DNA from 3 places in the Pseudoalteromonas sp. JC3 genome. Region 1 is predicted to be linked to each of the others. Evidence: predicted binding sites of a transcription regulator. Region 1 holds the regulator's gene; each other region holds the start of a gene.
What was found. The regulator LexA, encoded in region 1, represses DNA repair genes until DNA is damaged. The targets are predictions, from matches to a motif close to TACTGTATNNNNATACAGTA.

Region 1 (10,212 bases):
ACTCCTACTTTTTGCGCCAAGCTGATAAAGAAACACAATTTCACCATTGCTAATAACACCATTGCTGCCATGAAGTTATGGAATAAGGTCAACAACAGAGGAAATTGGAAGTGTACGATTGCCCCCCCCACCAAAACTTGTATAGAAACTAAAGCTAAAACGACAAGCGCTGAATGTCGGAGTAAGTGGTTTTGACCAGCTCTAAGGAGTGGCCAACATGCAGCAAGTAGCGTTAAAACGGTAATAACTGCCCATATCCGATGGATAAAGTGAATAGATACTCTAGATTCGAATGGTAAAACACCAAACTCATAAGTCGCTGAAGCTTCAGGAAGCGTAAATAAGCTCTGCCAAGAGAAAAGCTGAAGATTGTCACATAGCGGCAACCCTGTACAATGTGGAGCAGCATAATTGGCGGCAAGCCACCCACCAAGCGCAATTTGTATAATCAACACACCAAGAGCCACATAACATAAGCGATAGGTAGGCTTAGTTACACTAGCAGTAATAGTGGTGTATTTCAGCCTTAGAACCAGTAACACCAGCAATGCAAGAATACAAAACCCACCTAGTAAATGACCCATCACAATGACTGGCTGTAAATTCATCGTCACGGTCCACATCCCGAGTGCCCCTTGAAATAACACAAGCAATAGCAGTAGATAGTAGTGACGGTTAGGGCTTTCTGTATTTTGCTTTTTGAACAGCCTTATGCATGCAAGTGCCAAAATAAGTAACCCGAGGAAGCTGGCAAAATAGCGATGGATCATTTCAATCCAAGCTTTTTCTGCTTCCACTTCTAAATGTGGAAAATTGTCTTTAGCCGCAGATAGTTCATGAGTCTCATTTGGTACTGTTAAAAAGCCGTAACACCCAGGCCAATCTGGACACCCAAGTCCCGCATCACTTAAACGTGTGAAGGCGCCAAGTGTCACTACAGTTATTGCGACGAAACAGGCAAATATTGCGATTTTTATTTTTACCTTGGACATATTTACCTCCTAACTTGAACGAGAGTAATTCAATAATTTCTTCAAATCACTCAGTAGCCCTTTTTGCACATTTCGCATTTCTTCTAAGCTTGCTACTGGTGCATACTTGAGTACAAATAACCCTGTTTTATCAACCAAATAGAGATAATTTTCGTCTAACTGGTTGAGGTATATCGGCAAAGAAGTAGCGTACTCAATACCTTTTTCATTTCGCTCTTGTAATACCACAAGCGATACTTTCTGTTGGTTTTTCCCCAGCGCTAAATACAAATTAGGTAAGCTATCTAGTAGTAAAGAACATTGCTTATTACACTGTTTTGGTCGCTGGTAAACGATACTCCACTCAGTATCTAAAACCAGCTCTGATTGGCGAACCTCCTGGCTTAAAAATTCACCGTGATTAGTCGTGCTATGTGGTATCCAGCCGACCTTCAGGGCAACAAATGCCAACAGTAAGGGGAATACGAACAGCCCTATAAACCATGCCGCACTTTTAGACATTTTTATTCTCCTTTTTTGAAAGTTTCCAGCCAATTACTACCGCAGCCAAGGCAATAAGCAACCACTGTAAAGCATAAGCTTCATGTTTTTGCGGTGACATTACTACCGGTTGATAATGGGGCTCAGTCCCGGCAAATCTGTTTTTAGTCATGTAGGCAATTAGAGGTAAAAGAGGTTTACCTGACTCCGCAGATAAGTAATCAACATCAATATATTGGATCACAGATTGTTTTGTTGCCTCCTCTGCCGCAGACTTAGCTAAGGTGAACCGCTTACTAGCACTAGATTTGATATAGACAGGTAGAGAAACGGTACCACTTGGAAGAGAGAAAACGGTAGGCACGCGACTAGCTTGCTGTGGCACAAAACCCAAATTCACAGCTAGATACTCATCAGTTTCGGAAATTTTAATAATGCCAATTACATCAAAACCGACTCGGCCTTTCACGACTTGATTATCTAAATACCAAACCGCATCGCCTACAAAATTCCCTGTAATCGACACTTCAGCATTAACATATTGCGTTAGCTGCTGGGATGTTACTTGCTGCTCATTAGCTACGCCTAGCGATTTTTCAATCTCAACTTTATGCTGCAACACATGTTTTTGCTGTGCTCTTTGCCACTGCCAATAAGAGAGCGAGCCACATAAAAGAACAACTATTAATGCTGCCAATATGGGGGGTTTTGATCTACCTTTAAAAAGTGCACCTAAATCCATCGGACACCCCTTATGATTAAAATTATTATTGTTGTACTGCTACTACTCGTTTTTCTAAATCTATTTAGAGCTATGCTAGTCATGCTCAAGTCAGAGCAACAAGAGTCGATGGCGAGGCTATTGCAACAAAGAGTTTATGCATCAATAGCTGTAGTACTTCTAATCTGTCTTGCTGCTCAATTTGGCTTTATAAAACTACACTCTTCACCCGTTGTTACAACACATAAACAAATACAAACAGGCACAACCAAACAACATCAACAAAATGCCAATACCAAGCCCCAGCTTGAAAAGCAAAGTGGTTCTTAGCGGTAAAGTGGCCCTTCAACACCCTGATCCATATAACGAAAAGAATAATCGCGCCAAGAGTGACATGAAAGCCATGAAATCCTGTCAGTAAAAAGAATGTATTACCGTAAACCCCCGACTGGAGAGTTAACCCCAGATCTTGGTAAGCGTGAATATACTCTTCCACTTGCAAGGTTAAGAATGCGACGCCAAGTAGTACTGTTAATCCCAAGAACGCCTTTACTTTCGCCCGTTGCTCTTTTTCTAAAGCTACATGAGCAAAGCTAAGGGTTACTGATGATGCTAATAGAATAATCGTATTGATCAGTGGAAGTCCCTGCCAACCCATAGCTTGAGTGACAGTTCCATCTGGAGTTGTGAGCAATGGCCATACAGCTTCAAATTGAGGCCATAAAACCTCATTGGTACTGGCATTATTACTTGCACCGCCTAACCACGGCACAGCTATCATTCGTGCATAGAAAAGTGCACCAAAAAAAGCAGCAAAAAACATAACCTCGGAAAAGATAAACCATCCCATTCCTTGCTTGAACGAACGATCCATTTGGGCAGAATATAACCCATTTTGAGATTCTTGGATCACATTCCTGAACCAACCAAAAATCATATAGATCAGCACAGCAATACCCACGAGCAGTAGCATTACTCCACTATTACTGGTTGATTTAAGTTGAATAATCGTTAAGCCAGCGCCAACAGCGATAAAGAAAAGTGCAAAAGCCCCGACGATTGGCCATGGACTTTGCTCAGGCACGTAATATTTTTCTTGTTCATGGTTCATATTTGAACTCCTCTCGAGCAACTAGCATATTCAGTCCATCACTGTCTTGTTTGCTAACTCGCTCTGTAATATCAAACAACGTATATGAAAGCGTGAGTTCCTCAACATCACTTGGTAGCTCCGTATCTACATAAAACCTCAAGACAAACTCAACTTCTTCTTTGCCTTTCATTGATTGCTGATCAAAACAAAAGCAGGCCATTTTGTGTAAATACTTTGCAGCTTTCCCCGGGGACACTGAAGGGATCGCTTGCAACACACGCTCACTATCACTCAAGTTTTTTGCAATAAATTTGACATCGGTTAGCTTACCGGGTTGAACACTAACCGAATGCTCGACTGCATCGACCTTAAATGGCGCCTGGCTTTGACTATGCGTTGTGAAGCTCACATCTACTTGTCGACTTTGTGCAATTGACTCGCTCTGCTTTGCGATTTCCATGGATGGCTTACCATTTAGGCCTGTGACATCACAAAAAACGTCATATAGAGGAACCAGTGCAAAGGCAAAAGCAAACATACCTAGCGTCAACAAAATAAGCTTCTTAAGCAGGCGGCCATGTTGCATTACTTAATCTCCGGTGGCGTTGAAAAGGTATGATAAGGAGCCGGAGATGGTACTTGCCACTCTAATCCCTCTGCCCCATCCCATACTTTCCCGGAGGCCTGCTCTCCACCTTTTATACATTTATAAACCACTGCAACAAACAACAGTTGAGAAAGACCGAATGCAAACCCTCCGATACTAATGATCGCGTTGAAATCAGCGAACTGTAGAGCATAGTCAGGGATCCGCCTTGGCATGCCAGCAAGACCAACAAAGTGCATTGGGAAGAACAATACGTTCACACTAACCAAGGAGAGCCAAAAGTGAAATTTAGCCAATTTGATATCAAACATGTGCCCCGTCCACTTTGGTAACCAATAATATGCGGCGGCCATTATTGAGAACACAGCTCCCGTAACTAACACGTAATGGAAATGCGCGACAACGAAGTAGGTATCGTGATATTGGAAATCGGCGGGAGTAATCGCTAACATCAAACCGGAAAATCCACCAATTGTGAAAAGTACGATGAATGCAATAGCAAAAAGCATCGGCACCTCAAAACTAATAGCACCTCGCCACATTGTAGCTACCCAATTAAAAACCTTAACGCCAGTAGGCACTGAAATGAGCATAGTTGCATACATAAAAAACAACTCACCAGCTAAAGGCATACCCGTTGTAAACATATGATGAGCCCAAACGACGAACGACAGCAGTGCAATTGAAGCGGTTGCATAAACCATTGATGCATAGCCAAACAGTTTCTTTCTTGAAAATGTCGGTACTATCGTAGAGATTATGCCGAAGGCAGGTAATATCATGATGTACACTTCAGGATGACCAAAAAACCAGAATATATGCTGGAACATAACAGGATCACCACCACCTGCTGCATCAAAAAAGCTCGTTCCAAAGAACTTGTCGGTCAGCACCATAGTTACGGCGCCTGCAAGTACCGGCATAACAGCTATCAGAAGAAATGCAGTTATCAACCAGGTCCAGACAAATAAAGGCAACTTCATCCATGTCATACCTGGAGCTCTAAGATTGACGATGGTCACGATAACGTTGATAGCACCCATAATAGAGCTAATGCCCATTATATGAACAGCAAAAACAAAAAATGCAGTATTGTCATTGCTGTACGTTGTAGATAGTGGCGCATAAAAAGTCCAACCGAAAGCAGGCCCGCCGCCTTCCAAAAATAATGACATCAGTAAAATTGCAAATGCAAAGGGTAGTATCCAAAAACTCCAGTTATTCATTCTCGGTAACGCCATATCAGGAGCACCAATCATCATTGGGATCATCCAGTTGGCAAGACCTGTAAATGCGGGCATTACTGCGCCAAATACCATTATTAGTCCATGCACTGTCGTCATTTGATTAAAAAAATGCGGATCTACAAGCTGTAACCCAGGTTGGAAAAGCTCGGCTCGGATCACCATCGCCATAGCACCGCCAATTAAAAACATGGTTAGTGAGAACAATAAATACAGTGTTCCAATGTCTTTATGATTGGTGGTAAACAGCCAGCGCTTTAAGCCTTTGGGAGCTGTATGGTGTGAATGTTCGTCTACGATGGCACTCATTACTTACCCTCCTCTAGTGTATCTATCTCACGCTGTATTTGGCTTGGCTGAATAACATCGCCAGTGTCATTACCCCAGCTATTTCTTTTATAGGTGATCACCCCCGCGATCTGCTTAATTGTTAATTGCTTTGCGAAAGATTGCATCGCAGTTCCTGGGCGGCCTAAAAGTAGAATATCTATATGAGCTTTAATATCTCCAGTGACGACTTTACTTCCTTTCATTGCAGGGAAGACTCCTGGTAGCCCAAGCCCAGTTGGTTGATGGCAAGCTGCGCAATAAGCCATGTAAGTTTGTTCCCCAACCTCCATTAACTCTTCTTTCGAAAGAGTTTGTTGCGCAACTGCCTGTGACTCCGCCTCTGCTTTTGCTTTTTCAGCTTTAGCATCGTTAAGCCAACTATCAAATTTATCAGGACTTACGGCCTCGACGACGATTGGCATAAAGCCATGATCTTTGCCACATAATTCAGCACATTGGCCTCTATAAATTCCCTCATCGTTTACCTTTGCCCATGCCTCATTTATAAATCCCGGATTGGCATCCTTCTTCACCGCAAAATCAGGCACCCACCAAGAATGGATGACATCATCCGAGGTCATCAAAAAGCGGACTTTCCTATCTGTAGGAATAACTAAATGCTTATCAACTTCAAGCAGGTAATTTTCATTTTTTTCTTTAAGATCACTAATTTCATCTTTCGAAGTAGAGAGCAAAGAATAGAACTCAACATCATGCCCCATATACTCATAGTGCCATTTCCACTGAGAGCCTGTGACCTTAATGGTCAGATCAGCTTTACTCGTGTCTTCCATAGCAATAAGCGTTTTTGTGGCTGGTATTGCCATACCAATGAGTATCAGGAAGGGAATTGCAGTCCAAAGTATTTCCACTTTGGTGCTTTCATGAAATTGCGCCGCAACGACGCCTTTTGACTTTCTGTGTTTTATAAGCGCCCAAAACATAATCCCAAATACAATCACTCCAATGACACAACATATTAGAAATATGGTCATGTGAAGCTCATACACTTGATGACTAATGTCTGTAACACCTTGCCTCATATTATAAGCGCTGTTAGCAAGTGAGGGCATGGCGATTAGCACCGCGATGAATGCTACAACTAATCGACAAATTTTCATTTGACGTCTCCTTCAAGACAACTCGTGGTTGTCTCTTGTTATTATTGGATGACTGTCATATTGTCTATTTGTACATAGACTTACTGCACGACTATTAACCAATTAGTCAAAAAACAAACAAATTGCAAGATTTTCGAGAAGACCGACTTTAGAATCAAAACTGGGGACTATAGGGAGTAAAACGAAGAATGATGAAAAATAGTGTATAAAGATCAGAAAACTAAAAATATTACTAAATGATTAAAGTCACTATAATTATCTAACTTTCACACAGTTAGAAAAGTTAATTATTACTTTCTAAACAAAATATAGTTAAAGCAAGCGCAACTTTATATTTAACGCTACGCTCGCTCTCATAAACTACATCCAGTCTGCACTTCGGATAACACCGACAGCTAACCCTTCAATGGAGAAATTTTGATGTTCTAGATCTACTTCAATCGCTTTAAATTCTTCATTCTCAGCATGTAAAAAAACTTTCTTTCCTTTCTTTTCAAGGCGTTTAACAGTCACATCTTCTTCTACACGAGCAACTATCACTTGCCCATTTTCTGCCACTTGAGTTCTGTGAACAGCCAATAGGTCACCATCTATAATACCAATATCCTTCATGCTCATACCATTAACTCTCAAAAGGTAATCAGCATTAGGTTTAAAAAAACTAGCATCTACATTACAGTGGCTTTCTACATGTTGCTCTGCCAAAATAGGCTCACCAGCAGCAACACGACCAATAATAGGCAAACCAAGTTGTTCTGATTCATCCTCTACAAGTCGAATCCCTCGGCTTGCGCCTGGGACCATTTCGATAACTCCCTTTTTCGCAAGCGCTTTCAGGTGCTCTTCCGCTGCATTTGCACTCTTAAAACCCAAAGCATCAGCTATTTCAGCACGAGTTGGAGGCATGCCTGTATCTTTTATGAATACTTTTATTAATTCAAAGATTTGTTCTTGTCGTTTTGTTAGAGGACGCATTAACTGGTATTCCATACAGTGGTTTATTTACTGTAAGTATATACAGCTCAAAAAAAATCGCAAATGTTTCTTTCTTCGCCATATTTTAAGTGTATTTATTGATAGCATTAATTAGATCAGCATTAAACAAGAAGCTTCAGAGCATAACCTACGACTCTACGAAATAAGGATTATTAAGTTTTAGGGCTGATAAATCACCTCCTACCATTTTGCACTGTGCTGATACTGTGGTAAGAGTGAGTTTATCTCGCGAGGTTTTCTATATCCCAAACAGCAAAAAACCCTTCGCATTACTGCAACGGGTTTTGATGTACATGGTTTTTTGCTGGAACTTCATTGCAAGCCATCGGCGGGTAAACCGCCTCCTACCAGAATGGCTTACTTTATGGCAGCAGGCTCATGTTGTGGGAGCGAGTTTATCTCGCGATGTGTTGATTGGCTTGTGAGGGTTTCTATATCTCAAATCTCTATACCCCAAACAGCAAAAAACCCGTCGCATTACTGTAACGGGTTTTTATGTGCATGGTTTTTTTGCCGGAACTTCATTGCAAGCCATCGGTGGGTGAACCACCTCCCACCATGTTGCACTGTGCCTATACTGTGGTAGGAGCGAGTTCACCTCGCGAGGTTTTTTCCAGAACTTCATTGCAACCCCTCGGCGGGTAAACCACCTCCCACAATGTTGTACTGTGCTGATACTGTGGTGGGAGTGGGAGTAGGAGCGAGTTTACCTCGCGAAATTTTCAAATCACACATAGCAAAAAACCCGTCGCATTGCTGCAACGAGTTTTGATGTACATGGATGTTCGAATGTCGATGAAGTTCATGGATGAACGCTTTTCATCAACCTCTTATTTAGCCCTGGCTCGCTACGAAGTAGGATGTTCTCATTTTTTAAATAGAGAGTCACATGGGTGATCCACACTATCATTGACCGGGGCCGACCCTTCGGCTGTTTTGTTTCACTTCTGAGTTTGGGTGACGAGAAACCGAAGCACCGCTTCGCAGTTCGAGGAAGTGAGCGCAAGGACGCGCGAAGGGGAGATGCTACATGGAAGTACTTTACCCCAAACAGCAAAAAACCCGTCGCATTGCTGCAACGGGTTTCTCTTATTTGGCCCTGGCGATGTTCTACTTTCACATGGGTAATCCACACTATCATCGACGCTGTTTTGTTTCACTTCTGAGTTCGGCATGGGGTCAGGTGGGTCCAAAACGCTATAGTCACCAGGAAATTCTGTTCATCAATGAAGTCTCCTTCATCAATGTAAATCTGGGAAAAAGCTATTAAATTCTTTTGTCTACTTTAGTCTATTAACTTCTGTTAGCTAAGGCCTCCATGGATGGAGGTCATGCTAGGAATTGTCTGGAACAATTCTAGTAAACCACTTTGGCGTTGTATGGTTAAGCCTCTCGGGTAATTAGTACGAGTTAGCTTAATGCCTCACAGCACTTCCACATCTCGCCTATCAACGTTGTAGTCTTCAACGGCCCTTCAGTTGACTCTAAGTCAAAGTGAGAACTCATCTCGAGGCCTGCTTCCCGCTTAGATGCTTTCAGCGGTTATCAGTTCCGAACGTAGCTACCGGGCAATGCAATTGGCATCACAACCCGAACACCAGCGGTTCGTCCACTCCGGTCCTCTCGTACTAGGAGCAGCCCCTCTCAATTCTCAAACGCCCACGGCAGATAGGGACCGAACTGTCTCACGACGTTCTAAACCCAGCTCGCGTACCACTTTAAATGGCGAACAGCCATACCCTTGGGACCGACTTCAGCCCCAGGATGTGATGAGCCGACATCGAGGTGCCAAACACCGCCGTCGATATGAACTCTTGGGCGGTATCAGCCTGTTATCCCCGGAGTACCTTTTATCCGTTGAGCGATGGCCCTTCCATTCAGAACCACCGGATCACTATGACCTACTTTCGTACCTGCTCGACGTGTCTGTCTCGCAGTTAAGCTTGCTTCTACCATTACACTAACCGTACGATGTCCGACCGTACTTAGCAAACCTTCGTGCTCCTCCGTTACTCTTTGGGAGGAGACCGCCCCAGTCAAACTACCCACCAGGCACTGTCCTCAACCCCGATTCAGGGGCCTAAGTTAGAACATCAACACTACAAGGGTGGTATTTCAAGGTCGGCTCCACAGAAACTAGCGTTCCTGCTTCAAAGCCTCCCACCTATCCTACACATGTAGGGTCAATGTTCAGTGCCAAGCTGTAGTAAAGGTTCACGGGGTCTTTCCGTCTAGCCGCGGGTACACAGCATCTTCACTGCGATTTCAATTTCACTGAGTCTCGGGTGGAGACAGCGTGGCCATGGTTACACCATTCGTGCAGGTCGGAACTTACCCGACAAGGAATTTCGCTACCTTAGGACCGTTATAGTTACGGCCGCCGTTTACCGGGGCTTCGATCAAGAGCTTCGCCTAAGCTAACCCCATCAATTAACCTTCCGGCACCGGGCAGGTGTCACACCGTATACGTCATCTTACGATTTTGCACAGTGCTGTGTTTTTAATAAACAGTCCCAGCCACCTGGTCACTGCGGCTCTCGTTTGCTTACAGAGCAAGTCTTTCACAAACAAGAGCGTACCTTCTCCCGAAGTTACGGTACAATTTTGCCTAGTTCCTTCACCCGAGTT
Region 2 (10,212 bases), 1.0 Mb from region 1:
GCTTCGTATGCGCTGCAATATAGCCAAAACACTTACGGATAGCGCTTAGCATACCCAAGGCCAAGATATCGACTTTGAGTAACTTAAGGGTTTCAAGGTCATCTTTATCCCATTGAATAATGGTGCGCTCTGGCATAGCTGCATTTTCTACGGGCACTAATTCATGTAATGGGCTTTCTGAGATAACAAAACCACCAACATGCTGCGATAAATGCCTTGGAAACCCCATAATGTCATTAACCAACTGAATAAAGTGCTGACCTTTTAATGAGTTTGGCTCTAACCCTAACTCCACTAATTGGGCCTGCCAGTTAAGTCCTTTATCACGGCGGTTGAGATGCTTAATAAAGTACTCTATTTGCGCCATTTCAATGCCCAAGGCTTTGCCAACATCACGCATGGCACTTTTTAAACGATACGTGATCACCGTTGCTGCTAATGCTGCGCGTTTACGACCATATTTTTTGTAGATATATTGGATCACCTCTTCACGACGTTGGTGTTCAAAATCCACATCTATATCGGGTGGCTCATTACGCTCTTTACTAATAAAACGCTCGAACAATACACCCACTTGCCGAGGGTCAACCGCGGTTATCTCTAAGCAATAACAGACCACAGAGTTAGCGGCTGAGCCTCGCCCTTGGTATAAGATTTGATGCTGTTTGGCATACATCACAATGTCATGAATAGTGATAAAGAAAAACGGATAATCAAGCGCTTCGATAAGCGCTAGCTCTTTATCAATAATGGCTTCTATATCTGGCGGCACGCCATCAGGAAAGCGAACTTGTTTACCCTTTTCGACCAACGCGCGTAAATAAGTCATTGGAGTAAAACCTTTAGGCACTAACTCCTGAGGATATTGATAATGCAATGAGTCTAAATTAAATACACATCGCTTCGCGATATTGGCACTTTCTTCAAGAAAGGTAGGTGAAAACAACTTATTAAGCTTAGTGATAGATCTAAGTGCCGACTCGCTATTGCTAATCATTTTCTCAGGGATCTCGCTTATCACACGATTCTGTCGAATGGCTGTCAGTGTATGCTGTAGCGCAAGTCTAGACGAGCAGTGCATAAGCACCCCACCAACAGCGCAAATAGGTATTTGGTAAGCTTTTGACAGTTTTACACAATGGGTAAAATAATGTACATCTTTTGCACTCAAGTTACGTCGGTAGCCAATCCATATTCTATTATGGTGATATTTACACAGCCATTGCAATGATTGAACATCTTGACTGTTTCCCTTTGGCAACCATAACAATAAGACATGCTTAAGCGACATAATATCCCACTCACTAAGCTGATATTGTCCCTTCTCCATTCGCTGGCGAGCATTACTGATCACTCGACATAACTCTGTATAAGCGAGCTGGCAAGGACAAAGAGCAACCAACTCAATATTGTTGTACTTCAGTAAACTCCCAACTATCAGTTTTATCTTGAGTTTATGATCTCGAATATAAGCATGAGCACGGACAATACCAGCCAAAGAGCATTCGTCAGTAATGCCTATTGCGCTATAACCTAAAAAATCTGCTTGTTTGACCAACTCTTCTGGTCGCGATGCGCCAGTCAAAAATGAAAAGTTGCTCTGGCAAAAAAGCTCGGCATAAGACATTAGCTAAATACTCCATGAATATACCAATGATTATTTTGCTCTCGAAATACCCATAACCGCTGCGCTTGTTCATTTTGTACAATAAAATAATCTCGCTGGACCGGCTCACCGTCCCACCACCCCGAAGCGATACGCTCTGGACCAGAAATAATATTGACTCTTTCACATAACAGCTGTGGCTTCGAAAATAGGATAGTAGGTCTTAATTTACTCTTGAGTGTCGTGAAATGTGGCTCGTGGCTATAAGTGCTGGCCTTTTCAGGACGAGGATCGCCTGTAAGTTGTAAACCTTGCACTGCCTGCTCACCGAGCTTAGCACATAGAATAGCCCGCAGTCCTTGCGCAGACATCGCACTTTGCTGCGTTGAGAAGAGATCTTTTATTGTGGCATGCTGCGCTTCTAGTGCATCAGCTTTGAGTGAAACACTTTGTACGGGTGCATCTAAGGTTATGGATTCTAGCTTGAGGTTTAACAAGCGCTGCCAATTTGCCGCCTTATATTCAGGCTCCGCGCTGTTTAATGTGATCTCTAAAGCCTCTTTATCTCGAAGTGCTAAGGTAAAATAAAGCGTTCGAGTTACTAAGTTACGTTGCTGTAGGAATAACGCTAAACGCGATAGCAAATGCTCGATTGGCTTTTCTAACCAAGCCATTACTTCGACTTCGTAAAGTAAAGGTGCAGTAAGCTCAAAGGTTTCCGCAGGTTGGTAATAGTTAAGGGTTTCCTTTAGTTTTCCAAACAAGCAGCCTACATAATGTACGAGTTCAGTATCAAAACGTTTGGCCAGTTCACTGAGTGAAAACAGCTCTAACTGCGCCACGTTTTTAACTCCGGTGCGAGCAAGCAACTCAATCACTTGACTGCCTAGACTTGTACGTGTTAATCCTATCTTCCCCAAGTAATGACGCTTTTGGCACTGCGTTAACATAAGCGCATTGCAATGCTCTCGCGCTAAGAGCTTAGCCATTATTGTGGACTCACCCATGCCGTAATAATAACTCTTGCCAAGTTGCGCTAATTGTCCAGATATTACTTGCCAGTAACTTGGCAAATCATGATAGAGCGACAGCATAGAATCGACTTTAAGCACAAGGCCATTAGGTTCATCGATTACAATATCTGCACTTACTTGATAAAGCGTATTGGCAATTTCTAATAGCTGCTGTCTTTCTAGAAGGTCGTCGTAGGGCAAAACATGAAGCTGTGTACACAATGCACAAGCAGTCCCAAGGCCCATTCCTATTTTTATACCTCGCTGCTGCGCTGCATCATTGAGCTGCACTATCTGGTTTTTGCGGCCATCAATAATAACAACGGGTGTAACAAAATCACCAGAAACCGTTCGCTTTGTCATTCCCTCTAGTTGCAGCATAGGAAAATAGAGATATAACCACATAACTAGCTCGTTAAACGCCGCTCATAGCCTGTAAATGCAACTATATTATCGCTAACATGAGGTAGATTTGGCTTTTCAAGCTCTGGCCAATAGTGGGGGTTTTCTAGTTTAAGACTACGATGTGCCAAGTGCCCCTTGTGCTTCTTCACTATCACATCCAAGCCGCTGTGCTGTGCTTGTAAAGCCACTGAAAGCGTAAATGGTAGAGTTTGAGCGTACTGTGCTTGATGTAAAACAAATAACCTACAACCTCCCGTCTGTGCACCTAGCTGCAAACGCTTTACAGCGGCAATAGAAAGCGCTTCGTGCCAAAGTACAAGCGCACTACACGCACCACTTTTTACACACTGCTCCGCAGCCCACAGTGCTTCTTTTTCACTTGGTGGCTGCAATATCATAAATTCACTCAGGTCTAACGATAAATAATGCAATGCCGCGGCATGTATTTGTCCTGGTGGATTAATTAATACCTTCAAACGGTTATCATCCGCAAAGTGGGGCAATATCAACCTTAACTCCCCTATTCCCATTGCAGTTTTTACACCAATCACACCTTGTTGCGGCCAACCACCACACAGCACATCATCAAGTGCAGCAAAGCGAGTACTGACGACATCATGCTGCACGGCCTTTCCACGCCCACGCCAAAGCAAGTTTTTACGCTCAAGAAGATCTATATAATTCGCCATACATCACCAAACACTGTTTATACATACAGTATATTTAAATAAAGACAGATCGCAAGTAGATCGCTAGAAAAGAGACGAGTTAAAAAGTAACCATGGTTTACGCTTTAAGTTAATCGTGTTTTGCTTAGAGGATATGAGAGTTGCAATGAGTACGGCGCGTAGATAATCGTCTTAGGCCTAGTTATCTAAGACAAGAGCTAACCAACTGAGCCTGCCACTTTGCCACAACAGGCAAAGTTATGTCGACATTATTATAAGCTTATGTTGAAAAGTGAGCTGTTTGATTGCGATGACAAAGGAAGGGCTAAAGTAAATGAGCTTTTTGGATTTTTGTAAAGGAAGCTCGCTTAGAAGAGAAAATGCAAGCAAGCCCAGTGGTCGGGATTCGAATCGAAGCGTCGAACCGCCGCAACCCCGGCGTGACAGGCCATGCCCACTTCATATTGTTAATCGGGCTTAATAGGTACAACCCATAACTCATTGGTTTTATTTAATTTAATTCGTAACACCGAATAAAAACTTTTATTTGACCACGAGTTTTGTAAAGTTTTATTTATCAGAGTTTGGAAGGCATAATATTACAGTTATCAATTATTATCTGAATTCGGGTATACTTACTGCGAAATTAAATTTTCACTTATAATATTTGGTAAGTTTTTTGACTAATATTTTTTCAATCTTTTAAATATTTTACGACTAGCTTTTACCAATTTTCCAACTTTTTTCGTTCTCGGTGAATATACTGGCAACGGTTTTGAATAGTCCAATACCACAGCTTGCGCCATTAAATCTAAATCATTGTTTTGCATATACCATTTCTTCTCAAAACGATAAAAACCCAAAATACCATTATTAACCAAGTAGCAGTCAGTTAACTGTCTAAGTTCCCTGATTACTTGTGAGCCACCAGTACCTCCCTTATTCTCACTATTATGCATTAATTGTGTATTAGCATTAAGTAATTGAGCAGCAATAATGCTATCTTTTTCACCATACAAACCAATTCTTTGTAAATCCAACATATGGGCCGCTGCCATTATATCACCCATCACATGAGGCTCAGCAAGATAATCACAAGCAGCAGTCAAAGCGTTGGCAAAATCATCTATTTGTAGTTGATCATCAAATAAACTTGAATATCGTGCAGCCTGACGAAAAAAGCCAACATCAGCACGGGCATAAGCTTGATAGTTTTCAGCAACATTCCCCTCACTTTCGCGTCCCGAGCGCTGAAATGCCCCCGTAAATTGCATTTGGCGGATAAACTTACACAGGTCTGTTTGAGCCGCAACCAATTGAACAATATCTTGTCGGAACTCATCAGGGTACTTACCCACCAAGCGAATAATATCTCCAGACAAACGACCTTGGCGAATACCGTGATCTAATGGATGATTAGGCCTAAAAACTTCTACACCATACGCTTTTATTTTGTCATTAGGTTTTAGCAAATAAGGCCGACCAAAATGAAACTTAATCAAATCCAGTAACGTTCGAACAAACTCCCATTCAGTCTTAGCTCTGCCCGTTTGTTCAGCGTAGAGTTTCATCTTCTGCAATTGTTCAGGGCTATAACGACTGGTAACGGTCACTGCATTGCGATCAGGCTCTATTGAATGGAACTCATACAAATAGCCAGAGCCGAATGTACGACGGAAAAACAGCTCAAAATCAGTCTTATTAATATTACCAATTTGTTCTGTCAATTGCGGATGAGCCTGCTCAATTAAATGCAACTCAAGTCGCGACCAATTCAATTGAGTACCTAAACGCTGTGTAAGCTGTTTAAGTAATCGACTCTGTTTGACTTGGACAACAGGGCCTCGCAGCCTATACCACCAGCTAAAAATAAATAGCGATACCAGCACAATAACCAATAACACAATGGATTGACTCTCGTTCATTACAATAATATCCATAGCAAATAAAACTTAAGTGGGCCGCCTTTTACCAGAATGACCATACCACCCAACTTGCCGAATTGGTTTTTTCAACCAATATCTTACAGTGATCTCGGCTAGAAACAGCCCATATAAACCATATAAGCAACGTTTTATCAAACGAGTTTTAGCAGTGCTATGATGGGATTTATCCATCAATTCTTTAAAAATAATCTGATTAAATGCGTATTTTGCAGAGCTTTCATCCACTCTAGATAACACAATAAAATTGCTCAGAACCAAACGACGCAAGCGTTTTAGATTAGACAAAGGTGTCGCCCCCGATTGAAACTCCCCCACAGCCTGCTCAACAATAGCAATTTTATTCATAGGTTCGGCATCAATAAAAATATTAGCGAATGTAAGATAGGTATCATCACTAATAACCCCAGAATCGAATTGGTGATCAATTTTATCTAATTTAAACGCTAAATATGCTTGCGGATATTTATTAACCTTATTATGTGAATTTCGGATGCTACTCCATAGGGTTTGGCCTTTTTGCTCAATCAACACCTTACGGCAGCCTGCAAGATGGCAATCATCCGACTTAATTTTGTCCACCAACATACCCAAGCTTCCAGAAGACACTTTAATATCATCGTCACACCAACAGAAAAACAATGAGCCAGCTTGACGTGCCAATTCCACAGCAGTATTTATCGCATCAATTTTATTTGGATAATCCATACTAATGAGTAATGTAGTTAGGCCTACAATCGACTTCGATGCCAATAACCCTTGCAACAATTCAATGTAAATATCACTTTCATGCTGATGAGCAGGATGATATTGTGCAGCCACGACCAGCTGCACATCTGAGCAAATTTTCTTTTCTAGCACCAACTCGACTTCTGCAAACAAACTTTCAAGCGTTTTATACAAATCAATAAGACTATCGCTAGTAAGTAAACAAGGCACTAAAACAGTTAACTGTGCAGACTCAGCAACTCCTCCCCACTCTATTTGATAACCATTTTTCGGCGCATCATATTGATAAACTTCACCAATGACACGTCTAATTGTGTTTAACATGGCGATAACTCACCGAATAATTGTTGTTTAATAGCCTCAAGATGATGAACTTGCAAATAAGCCCATTCCATCTTAAACCAAGGAGTCACTTGCTGTTCATTAGCAGCAATAAAATCGGCGACACCATCAATATCAATATACTGATATGCAGCCACTTCATCGGTATTTGGTTTTGGCAAATCATCGCAAATAGCCCAAAACACGTGACACAACTCATGCTCATGACCAACATCCAAATATTTAGCGCGATACAAGAACTTATACAAGTATTCCACTGATGCCTCTAAGCCTAGCTCCATTTGAACACGGCACTGAGCAGAATCTTTAATAGCAACACCCACTGACGGATGAGAACAACAAGAATTAGACCAACTTCCCGGCCAAAGTGGTTTTGGCGCAGCCCTTTGTTGCAATAACAACTGCCCTTGACGATTAAAAATAAACACCGAGTAAGCTCGATGTAATTGACCTTCACCCAAATGGGCCGCCAATTTACTCTGATGACCAATAACTTGATCATTTTCATCTACTAAAAGTAACTGAGGATTAATATCACTCATATTGATATTCTCCATAATCCTGAGTATAGAGGTTCTTGATAAACACACTCACACGCTCCTCAAGCTCAACTTGAATATTTACTTTCGATTGATTGTGTATCACTCCGACATCAACACCAAGCGGCGTCAACTCCTTGGACAATTGTTCACTATCTTCCATCTTTACCACACGATAATTGTTATCATTCAAAGCCTCTCGAATTTCTTCAGGCAAAATCGCATATTGTGGAGTTAAGTGTTTAGTATGAGGATACAAATGAGGTAACATTTTTAAAGCAAAAACATCAAAACGCACCGCCCGCAATCCAGCCAAAATATCGGCTACTGTGGTTTCTAAACTAAGTTCCATTTGCATCATGGCCAACAACATATATTGGCAATTTTGAATTTGAATTTTGCCATTATCATTACGTCTACCAGCATCGATAATTTTATCTTTATAAAAAGAAACGACCCTATCCACCGGATTTCTAACCAGTTGCAATATAGGCCAACCTTCATCGAACAGCGCCTTAAATTGGGCCAAGTCAATCTCTTCAAGAGTTTGCGCGCACGTTAAGCTGGTATACATCACCTTTTTATTGGTCACCAACAATTGCCGTTGCTTTATACTTTTAAAAAAAGCCATCACATCATCCCTTAATTTTCAATGGTATTGATCACCTGTTCAACGCCCATAGACAGCACCGACTCTTTCACTGCCACCACACCGCCAAGAGCATCAATCACCAAATGATACAAGGCATCAATGTTTTCCATTCTCAGCTCTTGAGGATTAGGTGCCATAGCAGATTCAAATTGCTGGTGCACTTTAGGATCTATCGCTTTGAGTTGTCTTGCTGATTCGCGAAAGCCCTGTAGCCCCCAATGACAATGCAGACGAATAAAAGCATCAGCCAAATTAAGCAATAGTTTTGAACAAGCAAATTCAAAAAAGCCGGGATGATCTTTAACCTGATGGATTTTGCGATGCAGGCTTTCAATCACCAGCGCTTTTTCCCGTCTGGCATCATGAGGAAAGGTCTCATCAATAGACTTGGCAGTAATATCTATAGCGTATTGCTTTAGTTTTTCAGCTATGCCGTTTGGATCTGACACAATAGTGGCTTCCAACATATGTTTGATGGTAGGACCATGCCTTCGGCTAAGCAGTTCAAGTAAGAAATCTTCAGTCACATAACGAAATTCAAATTCCAACCCTTCATTAAACACTTTCTTTTTATATGAAATATCTTCGCCATCGCGTATCAAAATCAAATCAATATCGCTGCCAGATTTAAATCTGCCTTTAAAATATGAGCCGTAGCCCATCACAGCAAGCACTTCATCGTCTTGTTTAAGTTTTTCGATTTCTGCATCGAATTTTTGATTCACTAATTCTAAACCCATCTTCATTTTCCCTAAAGTTGGTTACTCGATGTTATTGCTTCTATAGTTACCACTTCGACCAATGAGTCGAGTATGGGCCTACCGAACATGGCAATATTCTCTACCACCTTCGAATTATTTTGTTGTTTAGCCTTAGGATCGATTTTTGCCAGAATAGTAGATGTAGCCGGATAGATAATGCCATCAAAACCAGCCTGTTTAGCCAACACCGCAATTCTGCGAGTCAGAGGATAAGAAAAACGACTAAACATAAATACCATATGCAAAGCTTTTTGCAGCGGTTCGGCTGCAATACAAGTCAAATCCAGCAATTTTAAATGTGACGTCGGGCGCAATGTCGCAACAAAAAGGCTATCATTTGCCGCCGCTCGGCACTCATGAATACATATCTGAAGATTTTGCGATGCATACATGACAGGCATGTTATCCGAATCAAGTCGTCCCGAACCCAACAATTCATCTGGAGGGCTATCATATTCTGCTGAATTTTGTGGCTGCTCTGGCGATACTCTTATACGGTAAAATTGATCTGATGGGGTTAAAACCCGAACCGGATAACTCTCTAACGCTCGCAGTAGTATCTGGGAATCAGTATTCTCCAAATAGGCATAATTAATGGCATTTTCAATGCACAATATATCCTGTTTCAGGGTTTTCCCCAGACTGCTTGACAACTTTTGCTGTTTATTGCGCTCTATATTCTTATCATTGTAATAAGCAGCCTTAGCGATTTCCCCGTGCAAAAAGCACTTATCAGCCAATTCAATAACCATAGCGCCACTTAAACAATGGCCTTCAGTCGAATCGCAATGAGGGCACCCAGCTAAATCAGCGACAAACAATTCCTCAACATATCTTTTCAAACCCGGATTGTTAAAACAATCAGAACACAATACAACAGCAGACATCCGCTATACCTTATAGCCTTGGCTCAACTGCCAATATTGATTCAACATGATCAGCACCTGAGCACTACAAAAAACGTCTTCATTTTTCTTGATTTTGACATTCGGATGAGGAAATACCCCACCATGCCAGCAACCGTTTTCACTTTGTTGGCTAAGCAACCATTTAAGGGCTTTTTGAACGTTAGGATCATCTAATTGAATGCCCGTCGCCAATAAAGTTTTTAGCCCCAATACCGTATGTAAAGACTCACTGATCTGATTTTCACCATCAGTTTGGCCACTAACCAGACGTCCATCACTTTGTTGCTCAGATAAAACAAAACGTTGCGCTTTAGCAAGATAACTATCAAAACGGCCATTATCATTTAAGCGCTGCAACAACTCGCAAATTGGAGCCATCAGATAAAACGGCGTTTCATAATATTGCCAATGTTGACCCCAAGTACCATTAGCCAACTGTCCTTCAGTTAAAAATGTCAGTGCTTGTAAAAAATATTTAGGCTCAGTATCAACCCTAAGCAAAGCCAACATGGCAAAAGCGGTGACACTAGGCAAGTGCTGTACATCTTCGCTTACCGCCGGATTTTCGATTCTCCAACGACCATCATTAAGTTGTTTCTCACAGATATATTGCGCTTGATTTATCACATCGGTGCGCTGAGGAAAT
Region 3 (10,212 bases), 1.1 Mb from region 1:
GTTTTCTGGCAATACAGAGCAACAAGATGACTTAAGTATCGCGATTGTTAATTGCGTTGCTAGCGATTCAATTGTTTCTGTGCCTAACCATTATTCAAGTTTGCCGTTTAATATTTCGTTATCTTTAGATGCCAAGCAGATGAAAACGACAGATCCGGTACTTGAGCTGGTGGATTTGCTTAGTGAGGTTGACGGTATTTCGGCGCATCGCTCTAACATCTTCTTATTACTCTCAGAGGCCTACAATAATTCTTTAGATCACGGTGTGCTGGGGTTAGATTCTGAGATTAAAAACAAAGAAGATGGGTTTTTTGAGTTCTATAGTCTGCGAGAGAGTGTTTTGAAGGAGCTAAAAGAAGCGCTAATTATTATTTCTGTGCGCTATAGCCCTGAAGAGCTAAAGCTATACTTCAACATTTGTGATTCAGGTAATGGTTTTGAATCAAGCGAGCGCAATAAAGCGCAGCAAGAGCATAGCCACGGTCGAGGTGTTAGCTTACTTAACGAGATTGCCCAAAGCGTTAGCTACAACAGTGCTGGAAATGAAGTAGAAATGATTTATTCACTCACCTCCAAATCGGTCTAACTTCCACTCAAGCGCATTTCACCTCTGCTTTAGTTTAATATCTATTCCTATTACTCTATGTACCTGTTTTTTAGTGTTGGCAAGGTATAAAGAGCGTGGTAAAGTTGCATTAACTTTAGATGTTTAGATGGCTAAAATGTCAGATTATATTTCATTGAGTGGATTATCTATCTCCCGCGAATTGCTTTTGCTGCAATTAGAAAAACTAGATGCTTATATTGAGCAAAACTCAAGCCTTGCTGTGTGGTCATATCAGATCCCTGAGCTTGGGGAAGGAGGCGCTTGTAGCTTGTTTGGGCACCTTCAGGAAGCGCCTTTTTTGTTGAGTGACTACGTTGAAAAGAACACGGTGAATGAGCAATCGCTTGCTAAGCTACAAACGATAGTGTCAGCGGTAGTTGAATTTACAGCTGTTGATTGGTTTGGCATATACCAAGCAAGAGCGACAAATGAAGGGAAACAACTTCTCAAATTAGCGTACTCTGGCGCGCCGAGTAGACCGCTATTCCCAATAACGGAGGCTTTTGCCGCTACGTCAAATAATATTCAAACGGTATTAAGTGCTAAAGCTCGAGTGATTAATGACATCCCTCAATATGTCGCCAGTGGTGGAGAGTACTACACTTGCGATCCAAAGGTGAAAGCAGAAACCTGTATGCCATTATTCGATGATGCTCAAAATTGTATTGGAATTCTTGATGCAGAAGCGTTTTCTGAGTCATTTTTCAACGAAGAAATTTTAGCATTGCTTGCAGCAGCATGTACGAGAATCCCTGAATATTTACCCAAATAATTATCGGAATGTCCGGCTGTAAACTTGACGCCTTTGTGGTGCTGCCAAGTTTACAAAAATGAATAAAATTCTAGATAAATATGGTAACTGAGATGCAAGTCTCTATGTTACCATCAAGTCTACTGGAATCGGGCGTCAGCCGCTCGAGTTTGCATTAATTAAAATAAAAGAGATAAGCCATGTTCTCAGAGCTAAAACCACTTCCAACAGATCCTATTTTAGGCCTGATGGCCGCTTATAAACAGGACACTAACCCAAACAAAATTGACCTTGGTGTAGGTGTTTATAAGGACGAGCAGGGAAACACGCCGGTACTTAAAGCGGTTAAAAAAGCGGAAGCGTTTCGTTTAGAAAACGAAACGACAAAATCTTATATTGGTTTGGCTGGTAATTTAGACTTCTGTCAAAAGATGGAAACACTGTTACTTGGAGAGCATAGTACATTATTGGCAAATCGCGTACGTACGGCGCAAGCACCTGGTGGTACTGGCGCATTACGTGTTGCTGCCGAATTTATTAAACGTTGCAACACCAATGCAACTGTTTGGGTTACGACTCCAACTTGGGCAAACCACATCAGCCTATTTGAAGCAGCTGGTCTAACAGTTAAAGAGTATCCTTACTACGACTACGAAAACAAAGGGTTGTTGTTTGATGAGATGATCAATGCGCTGAAGCAAGTACCTAAAGGTGATGTAGTACTACTTCATGCATGTTGTCATAACCCAAGTGGTATGGACTTAAATCAAGCGCAATGGAAAGTGGTTGCTGAACTTGCAAAAGAGCAAGGCTTTACGCCATTAATTGATATTGCATACCAAGGCTTTGGTACTAGCCTTGAAGAAGATGCACAAGGCCTTAGAACGGTTGCGGATACAGTTGATGAAATGATCATCTGTTCATCTTGCTCTAAAAACTTTGGTTTATACCGCGAGCGTATCGGTGCGTGTTCAATCATTGCAAAAGACAGTGCAACTGCTGATGTTTCAAACTCAGTATTACTTAGTGTGGTTCGTAGTATCTATTCAATGCCGCCAGCACACGGTGCTGATATTGTAAATACCATTCTAAGCAGTACTGAACTTACGCAAATGTGGTACGACGAACTTGACGAAATGCGCGGTCGTATCAATGGTCTACGTACGTTGATCAAAGAAAGCCTAGCTGCAAAAGGTGTTGAGCAAGACTTCTCGTTCATTGACCGTCAGCACGGTATGTTCTCTTTCTTGGGTATTAATAAAGAGCAAATTGACAGACTACGCACTGAATATGCTATCTATATGGTAGGCTCTAGCCGCGTTAACGTAGCTGGCGTAAGCAAAGACAATATTGACTACTTTGCTGACGCAGTGGCAAGCGTGATTAAATAATACCACGCTACACAGCACAAAATAAAAAACCGCAGAACATGCGGTTTTTTATTTTCAGCCTAAACCACCCACTGAAGTAAGTGGTTATTATCATTTAGGCTTGCTTAATTTTGGTCACTTTATCTGGATCTGACGCTTTTTCGTTTTCAGATTTGTTTTTGGTATTGGCCTTTGGTGCTACTTTGCCACCTTTTAACACAGACACAAAGTCATCTTTTTGTTTTGCAATTTCAAGCGCTAGGGATTCAACTTGTTGTTCACTTAGCGGCACGTCAACTTTCGTTAGCATGTCTTCCAATGCTTCAGCTACATCTAGCATCTTATCATAAGCATCAGCTTCTTTTTTAGACGTGAAAGTCATACGCTCGACTCCATTTCTTTCAACAACATATTTGATGATAACGGCCATGGTTATTCCCCTAGTCACTGTTTTTTTATACAGTAAATCGAATCGAGTGATTAAGCAAGTTATTTTGAAAATTTTTCAAGTGCTGTTGAGTGAAGTAGAATTAATTAAATTCATTAAAAACAAAAGCTTAATGTTTATTTTGATTTTTGAAAGAATGAATGTTTTTTGACAAAGTCAATATTCCAATCTTTATTTAAAAAGCTTGCTGCAATCATCCATTGAGAGGAATGCAAAAAGCTTTGGATACTTTTTACGCACAAGGAGTGTATATATGTTCAATAAACCCACCATACTTTCTATTTTATTGGCGTTAGGTTTAAGCTGTTCAAGCGTGCTCGCAAAACCTGCGGAGCAAGCAAAGTCAGTCTTTCAAACACAGCAGCAAAGTGCTGTACTCGATATTAATTCTGCTGACGCTTCGGCGCTTTCAAGTTTACCAGGGATTGGTATTCGTAAAGCTGAAGCCATCGTAGAGTACCGCAAGAAAATGGGGCGCTTTAAAACAACAACGGAGTTGCTGGAAGTAAAAGGAATTGGGAAAGGAATATTGGCAAAACTGGAGGGGAAAATTAGAGTCTAGTCGTAGTTATTGTGTGCGAGCTTAGCTGCTCGCACACAGGTAAATTAAAGATTAGGGCTTATTCGAGGCGTTAAACTCAGCGATTGCCTGAGCTAACTTGGGTTTGCCAAACTGTATTTCCAGTGGTGTGGTCAGTAGCGGATAAATTAGTCCTGCTACCAATAAGACAGGTAATAACAGCCAGCCTTCAAATACGACCAATGAGGCAAAAAATGGTGTGAGCAGTAGCAACTTGGCTATTCTTAACACGACCTTTGTTTTTGCATCAAGGTGGCTAAGTGCAAGACGTAAGATCATCTGCTTGTCACGTAATTTAAACGCTCTCAGTTGCTCAATTTGGCTTAACCTAAAATGCATGAATGTGATATCTCAACTTCTTTTGGTAACGTGGAAAAATAAGAAAAGAATAAATGCAACACTATAAAATGCAAAGATAATTTCCATCCATCCAGGCATAGATAATCCTGCAAAAGACCAATCTATGTTGCCGCAGTCACCTGTTGCAGCAAAAAAGCTTGGTAGCCATTCATGCAGCGGCATAAACGCAGGAAAGTTTGGTACAAAGTCACAGGTAAAAGCAAATGGATCCGTTGTGGTTTGCATACTGATATGTTCACGGGCGATAAAATAACCCCAAATACTGCCTACACCCCACGAAACAAATGCCAGACTACGCAGCGCGAATGAGCGAGGAGAAGTCATACCGATTAAACCAGCTGCTAATAACCCCAACATAGCAAAACGCTGATAGATGCACATAATACAGGGCTCTAAACCCATACCGTATTGGAAATACAGTGCAGCGGCTTCAAAAATAGCAGCGGATAGTGCTAGCAATCCCCAAGATTGCCTAGAGAGATGAAAAGATGAAATCTTCATTATAGAGAAACCCTTTTTGTTTTATTATGCTTTATCTGGCCGCGTTAGAGCAACCTTACTTCGCAGTGTGCGCTATCTTTGCAACGATTTTTCGACTCTTGTTACCTGCAGAAGTTCGAAAATATCAAAACAGACCACTTGATTAAGTCAATTGAAGTGAGACCGACATTATCAGCATTTCTATTCTAACGTATTTACTCATTCACTTTTCTCGAGGGCATCGATATGAAAAGTCGCACGCTCAAAGGCGGAGCCATGTAAGATAACATATTCAATATCGTTATAAGCCGCGACTGACTGCAAAGGGTTACTATTTAAAAGTAATAGATTTGCCACTTTTCCAGCTGCGATACTGCCGTACTGGTTGTCTATTGCAAATGCTTTCGCATTATTAATGGTAGCAGCAGATAGCAAGCTAACGAGGCCTACTCCGGCTTGATCCATCATCGTTAATTCTTGATAAGTCGATAAGCCAGGTTGCGAGACATAAGTTGGTGCGGGTGGCGTATCTGAGCCAAGCAGCAAGGTTGCGCCATTTTTATATAGATAATTTAGTGCTCGTTGCCCTTGTGAGAAAACTTGCTCAAGTTTAGCGACCTTTTGTTGATTACTTATTTCACCCCAGCCTTGACCCATTTCTCGAGAAAACCAGCGACCAGGTTCACTTTGATACCAAGCAATTTGAAACGGAGGTAATACGGTACGATATTCAGAGGAGAAGGTAAAAGTGTTGTCAGTCACTTTCGCCAGAGCATTCATCACATTTAATGTGGCTTGATATGCGATGCCTTTTTCGATGATGGTATCCAGCACAGCTTTTACATTGGTTGGCAGTTCGCTTTCGCTAGGGGCTGTATTTGGCGATAACCAGTTCCAAAGTCCATGCGCCATAACGTTGATATTGGCATCTACAGCAAGTTGTTGCATATCAACGGCATTCGCATGTGCCATTACGGGTAACTTCAATGAGTTTGCGGACTCGACTAATTGTTTAGCAGTTTCTTGGTTAATAAGCGGTATAGCACTGTTTTCTCCAAAGCCATCTTCAAAGTACAGTTTGGCACAAGTTGCACCGTCAGATTTCATTCGCGTCAAGGGCTGAGCTCCTTGGTGAGCGTGTGCTTGAGATGGCGTCAGCTCATAAGCAGGATCGCCGTGTTGTGCAGCAAAGTAGGGTTTATGTTGATGTAGCTTTGAGTAACTAAGGCCTTCAGCATTATACCCTTGGTAAACCGGCATCGCGCCACAAAAGTAGGCGTCGGGTGCGGGGCCATTTGCTGTAAATTCGGTCATGCCGGTTGCAGTGTTTGACGGGTCAATAACTTGCGTGACGCCATAGTAAAGATAATTAGCGCCTTGCCGTTGTAAAAATGCTGCCTGCATTTGGCGAGCTTTAGGGGAAGTGTTAAGCAATCCCGGCATTGTTTTTAGGTGGACATGGCTATCGGTTAACCCTGGTATGAGGTATTGACCATGAGCATCAATGACCTGTGCTGCATCCGGTTTTTGACTTGAGTCAGAGACTTGTATAATTTTGCCATCTTGGATGGCGAGCCAATGATTGGAAATGATATTGACTTGGTGCTTATCAATAGGATTTAAAATGGTAGCATTGTCGATACGAAGGTCCACTGCTGCAAATAATGCATGAGAAGACAGGGCGCAACAGGCCGCAAATATTAATGTTTGTTTTTTCATAATGAAAACCAGTTAGTGTCGTATTAGATGCCTTCGAGCATAACTGGCGAGGTACTTTGTGTTTTAATTTTCATATAAATTAACTCTGAAATTTTTCTTAATTTAATTAAAACTATAACAATCAATAATGTAAGGTGTTCGTGGGTTGAAAAATTTGCTTTTGGGAAATTGGCTTGTCGTGCCTAAATTGAACCAGATTGTGGAGTATCCGACTGGCCGTGAATATACCGTCACCCCAAAAGTGATGAAATTACTGTTGGTGCTGGTCGATGCGAAACCTGAGCCTCTGAGTATTGATACCCTCGTCGAGTTAGTTTGGCACCCGAAGGTGGTGTCTGACAATTCGGTCTATCAAGCTGTTGCGCAGTTAAGAAAGATTTTAAACACAGATCCGCAACACGAAGAATACATAGAAAGAATATCAGCTCAAGGCTACCGCATTCATCCAAACATTGCGCTTAGAGAGCATAAAGCGGCTGTGATGCCTGTGAGCAAAAAGCGAATTTGGCTGCTTGGTGTCATCATTACGTTGCTCGCTCTCATCGCTTTTTTTGCTTTTTATATTCAAACTGATCAAAAGCACAAGACACAAAACAACCCGTACTTTGATGAGATCACTCTTGCCACACACCTATCCCAAAGTACAGCGGTGGAAGAGTTAGCGCGAGCGAAAACGATTTATCAACAAGTGTTATCTAAACAAAGTGATAATGTCGAGGCACTTAGTGGCTTGTGCAATGTCTTTATGGGGCTAAGCGTATATGGCGCGGTGTCAGAGTATGAATCGCTTGCTTTATGTCGGCCATTGTTAGAAAAAGCACGGATCTTAGATGATACAAATATTGAAGTGATAACCTCTCTTGCACGCTTTGCGGTGATGGAGAATGAAATTGAGCAAGCACAGAATTATTTTAAGCGCGGATTTGAGCTCTCAACCAAGCATGCTCGCCTATGGCATTGGTACGGTCGATTTCTTCGGGACCAACACAAAATATCCGATGCAATTGCTGCGCATAAACAAGCGTATCAGTTAGCACCAAACGATGCGGTTATTATCCGAGGGTTAGCCTATGCCTATTTGAATTTTAGAGAGTTAGTACTCGCTCGAAAATATTTTGATCGTAGCGTTGCCGTAGCCCCTCACACCAAGAACAATCCGCTCTATGCGCTAGACTTTTATCCGCTTAACCAGAATAGAGCAAGCCAATATTTGCTGTGGTACCGCAACAATCACATCAGTCATAGTAAATTGTACCCCGCGCAGCAGTTGAGCCACATATTGGTGTTATTGAGTTTAGGGCGAGCAGAAGAAGCTGAGGAAAAATATCAGCAAGCCGCAAATTTAGGTTCAATTTCTACAGCATTTAGACTCTATGTTGAATCTGGGATCGCATGGCGACAAGGCGATTTCGAAAAGGCCGAAGAACTCTTAAAACAGCGATACGAGCTCGACTCAAAGGGTAATCATTATGTGATGCCTTATATTCTTGCTTTACTTGCACAGCAGAGAATACAACCTGCGCTAACACTTTTTGAACAGCATTTTGCTGATATCGCGGCGCTTAAATTGCCAGAGGCAGGTAATGTAGGGCAATACCTTACTTATGCCCTGATGCTGAAACGTACAGGTGAACAAAGCAAGCTTAAGCGAGTAACACAGTTGTTGGCACAATACCTTAACCAAGGAAATCAGCTAGATGCAGCGTTATCTCCTTACTGGTTTGCACTTAACAATGACGTAGCAGAAACGAAACAAGCGCTAACGCAGCTGCTCAACACAGGTTGGTTACCCGACTACAATGATAGTTTTTTTGCTACGGATCTTTATCTCGCTTTGACATCAGACCACGAATTTAAACAAGCATGGCTGAATAAGCTTGAAAGCAGACAAAACGAGCTCTAATACGTTTGGTTACTCAGGTATAAAGTTCGCTATGTGATTTAAAAATAGGGAGCGAATTTTTTTGGTGTTTTCAATATGTGCAATACTGCTATTGATTATGCTTTTCACACATTAAAACTTCATCGCATAATGGCAAACTACATGGCTTATAATTTGGGGTCAGAAAAATTACTAAACCGTTTGGGTTTTTGTAAAAGAAGGGTTGGCGCATGAGTACCTTAAAATTGCCGGTAAATGGGAAGATCATATACTTACCTCTCTCACGAGCAATCAGTGTGCATCACATTGCAATTAGCGGGCAAAGCGCTGTTACGCATTTTTGTGTTAGCTCCGCCTTTCTATACAAAAATACTTCACTATAATTTACCGCTGTTGCGGCGTAATAAACATAAAACAATATGAGCAATCAACAACATTGGCAAAGGAAGTGGAGAGAAGTATTAGGAGAGTCGACTGACTCAATGCCTGATATCAGGGAGGATTATGCTCTTCATTTCGACATATGGAAACTAGATGATGAAAAGCTCGAAGCCTGCTTTTCAATATTTCCAAATGGCAAGCGAATACTTAAAAGAGTGAAAGAAGTCAGAAAAGTGTGTCCGCAATCTACAGATACTGATGATGAAACACTCTTAAGCAAGCTAAATCAACTCAATGAAAATATAGAGATTGTGCTTCAAGCATTCGGCGATCAAGCACTTATTGAGTTAAATAGAGAAAAGTCTTCCACTGAGAAATGTCGTGTTTATCGAGGCAGTGAAACGCTAAGGTGTGAAGTGTTTAAAAATGCGGATCCACCCACCATACATTTAGATGATGCACTGTCTGAAATTATCAAGAAACACTGTGGTGGAGAAGGTTACGAAGCACTTTTCTTTTTAAGTGAGCCGCTATACCAATTGGCAGGTTGCGATTATACCGTTTCGCATTGGATAGCATGGGCGATGGTAGAAAACGAATACGATACCGATCCGTACTACGAAGCATTTGAGTTATACAAAATGAAAGCAGAGGCAGGATGGTCTGATGAGGAGCAATTTGTTTACATTAACAGCTCAGTGTTGAGCGAAGATGAGCCTGTTATGGCCAAGTCTATATCGCCTTAAGTGAGTTCTAAGTCTCACACCGCGTAACAATCTCATCTGCATTAAACATGGCTATTTTCAGCTAGGGTGATTTGTAGCTTGTTAGTTGAGCTTCATCTGGTACAATCAGTGGATTAACAAGCACAACCTGCCAATCAAGGCATTGATGTAATAATAAAGTGGTGTGAGATGAGAATTTTCAAAGCCAAGAGCCCAGCTGGATTTGCTGAAGAATATATTGTTGAGTCAATTTGGAACGGCGAATTCCCTCCGGGATCCATTCTACCTGCTGAGCGTGAGCTTTCTGAACTCATTGGTGTAACAAGAACAACACTGCGCGAAGTATTACAAAGGCTAGCTCGTGATGGCTGGTTGACTATCCAACATGGTAAGCCAACCCGGGTGAATAACTTTTGGGAAACGTCAGGGCTTAATATATTAGAAACTTTAGCGCGTCTTGATGAAGATAAGATGCCTGAGTTGACCGATCAGCTGCTGTCTGCGCGTACCAATATTAGTGCTATCTATACGCGTGCGGCGATAAAATTCAATCCGCAGCGTGTTATCGATATTTTGTCTAAGCATGAAGAGCTAGAAGACACCGCAGAAGCGTTTGCCGATTATGACTACCAAGTTCACCATGAGCTGGCAGGTGCTGGGCAAAACAAAATTTATGTGCTTATTTTAAATGGCTTCAGAGGTTTATACTCAAAAATTGGTTGCCATTACTTTTCTGATTCAAGAACACGAGGACTGGCGAGACAGTTCTATGCAGATTTAACCAAACTGGCAGAAAATCAAGAACACGATGGTGCTATTTCATTGATGCGTAAGTATGGTCACCAATCGGGTGAAATTTGGCAGCAGATCCGCGGTGATATGCCTGAAAATATCATGGACTAATGTCCA

Region 2: the regulator LexA is predicted to act here: its motif matches at 3,725-3,744, upstream of imuA (translesion DNA synthesis-associated protein ImuA).
Region 3: the regulator LexA is predicted to act here: its motif matches at 3,174-3,193, upstream of QSH61_RS12350 (YebG family protein).

The regions. Positions count from the first base shown of each region.
Region 1 covers NZ_CP127855.1:3,991,309-4,001,520, forward strand. Annotated here, with positions in the region: gene QSH61_RS17420 (COX15/CtaA family protein) at 1-992, opposite strand, end outside; gene QSH61_RS17425 (redox-active disulfide-containing membrane protein) at 1,002-1,493, opposite strand; gene QSH61_RS17430 (SURF1 family protein) at 1,486-2,214, opposite strand; gene QSH61_RS24350 (DUF2909 family protein) at 2,227-2,523, shown strand; gene QSH61_RS17435 (cytochrome c oxidase subunit 3) at 2,429-3,304, opposite strand; gene QSH61_RS17440 (cytochrome c oxidase assembly protein) at 3,294-3,872, opposite strand; gene ctaD (cytochrome c oxidase subunit I) at 3,872-5,446, opposite strand; gene coxB (cytochrome c oxidase subunit II) at 5,446-6,588, opposite strand; gene lexA (transcriptional repressor LexA) at 6,949-7,563, opposite strand; rRNA gene rrf (5S ribosomal RNA) at 8,682-8,795, opposite strand; rRNA gene QSH61_RS17465 (23S ribosomal RNA) at 8,964-10,212, opposite strand, start outside.
Region 2 covers NZ_CP127855.1:2,978,132-2,988,343, forward strand. Annotated here, with positions in the region: gene QSH61_RS12735 (error-prone DNA polymerase) at 1-1,627, opposite strand, end outside; gene QSH61_RS12740 (Y-family DNA polymerase) at 1,627-3,024, opposite strand; gene imuA (translesion DNA synthesis-associated protein ImuA) at 3,027-3,713, opposite strand; gene QSH61_RS12750 (SidE phosphodiesterase domain-containing protein) at 4,376-5,470, opposite strand; gene QSH61_RS12755 (hypothetical protein) at 5,645-6,688, opposite strand; gene idi (isopentenyl-diphosphate Delta-isomerase) at 6,682-7,248, opposite strand; gene QSH61_RS12765 (sulfotransferase family 2 domain-containing protein) at 7,241-7,876, opposite strand; gene QSH61_RS12770 (nucleotidyltransferase domain-containing protein) at 7,888-8,637, opposite strand; gene QSH61_RS12775 (RES family NAD+ phosphorylase) at 8,649-9,545, opposite strand; gene QSH61_RS12780 (prenyltransferase/squalene oxidase repeat-containing protein) at 9,549-10,212, opposite strand, start outside.
Region 3 covers NZ_CP127855.1:2,890,406-2,900,617, reverse strand. Annotated here, with positions in the region: gene QSH61_RS12365 (fused response regulator/phosphatase) at 1-586, shown strand, start outside; gene QSH61_RS12360 (GAF domain-containing protein) at 714-1,379, shown strand; gene QSH61_RS12355 (amino acid aminotransferase) at 1,559-2,749, shown strand; gene QSH61_RS12350 (YebG family protein) at 2,844-3,158, opposite strand; gene QSH61_RS12345 (ComEA family DNA-binding protein) at 3,430-3,738, shown strand; gene QSH61_RS12340 (DUF6170 family protein) at 3,790-4,095, opposite strand; gene dsbB (disulfide bond formation protein DsbB) at 4,108-4,617, opposite strand; gene QSH61_RS12330 (amidohydrolase family protein) at 4,816-6,315, opposite strand; gene QSH61_RS12325 (winged helix-turn-helix domain-containing protein) at 6,461-8,218, shown strand; gene QSH61_RS24330 (GNAT family N-acetyltransferase) at 8,294-8,431, shown strand; gene QSH61_RS12320 (hypothetical protein) at 8,617-9,324, shown strand; gene fadR (fatty acid metabolism transcriptional regulator FadR) at 9,493-10,206, shown strand.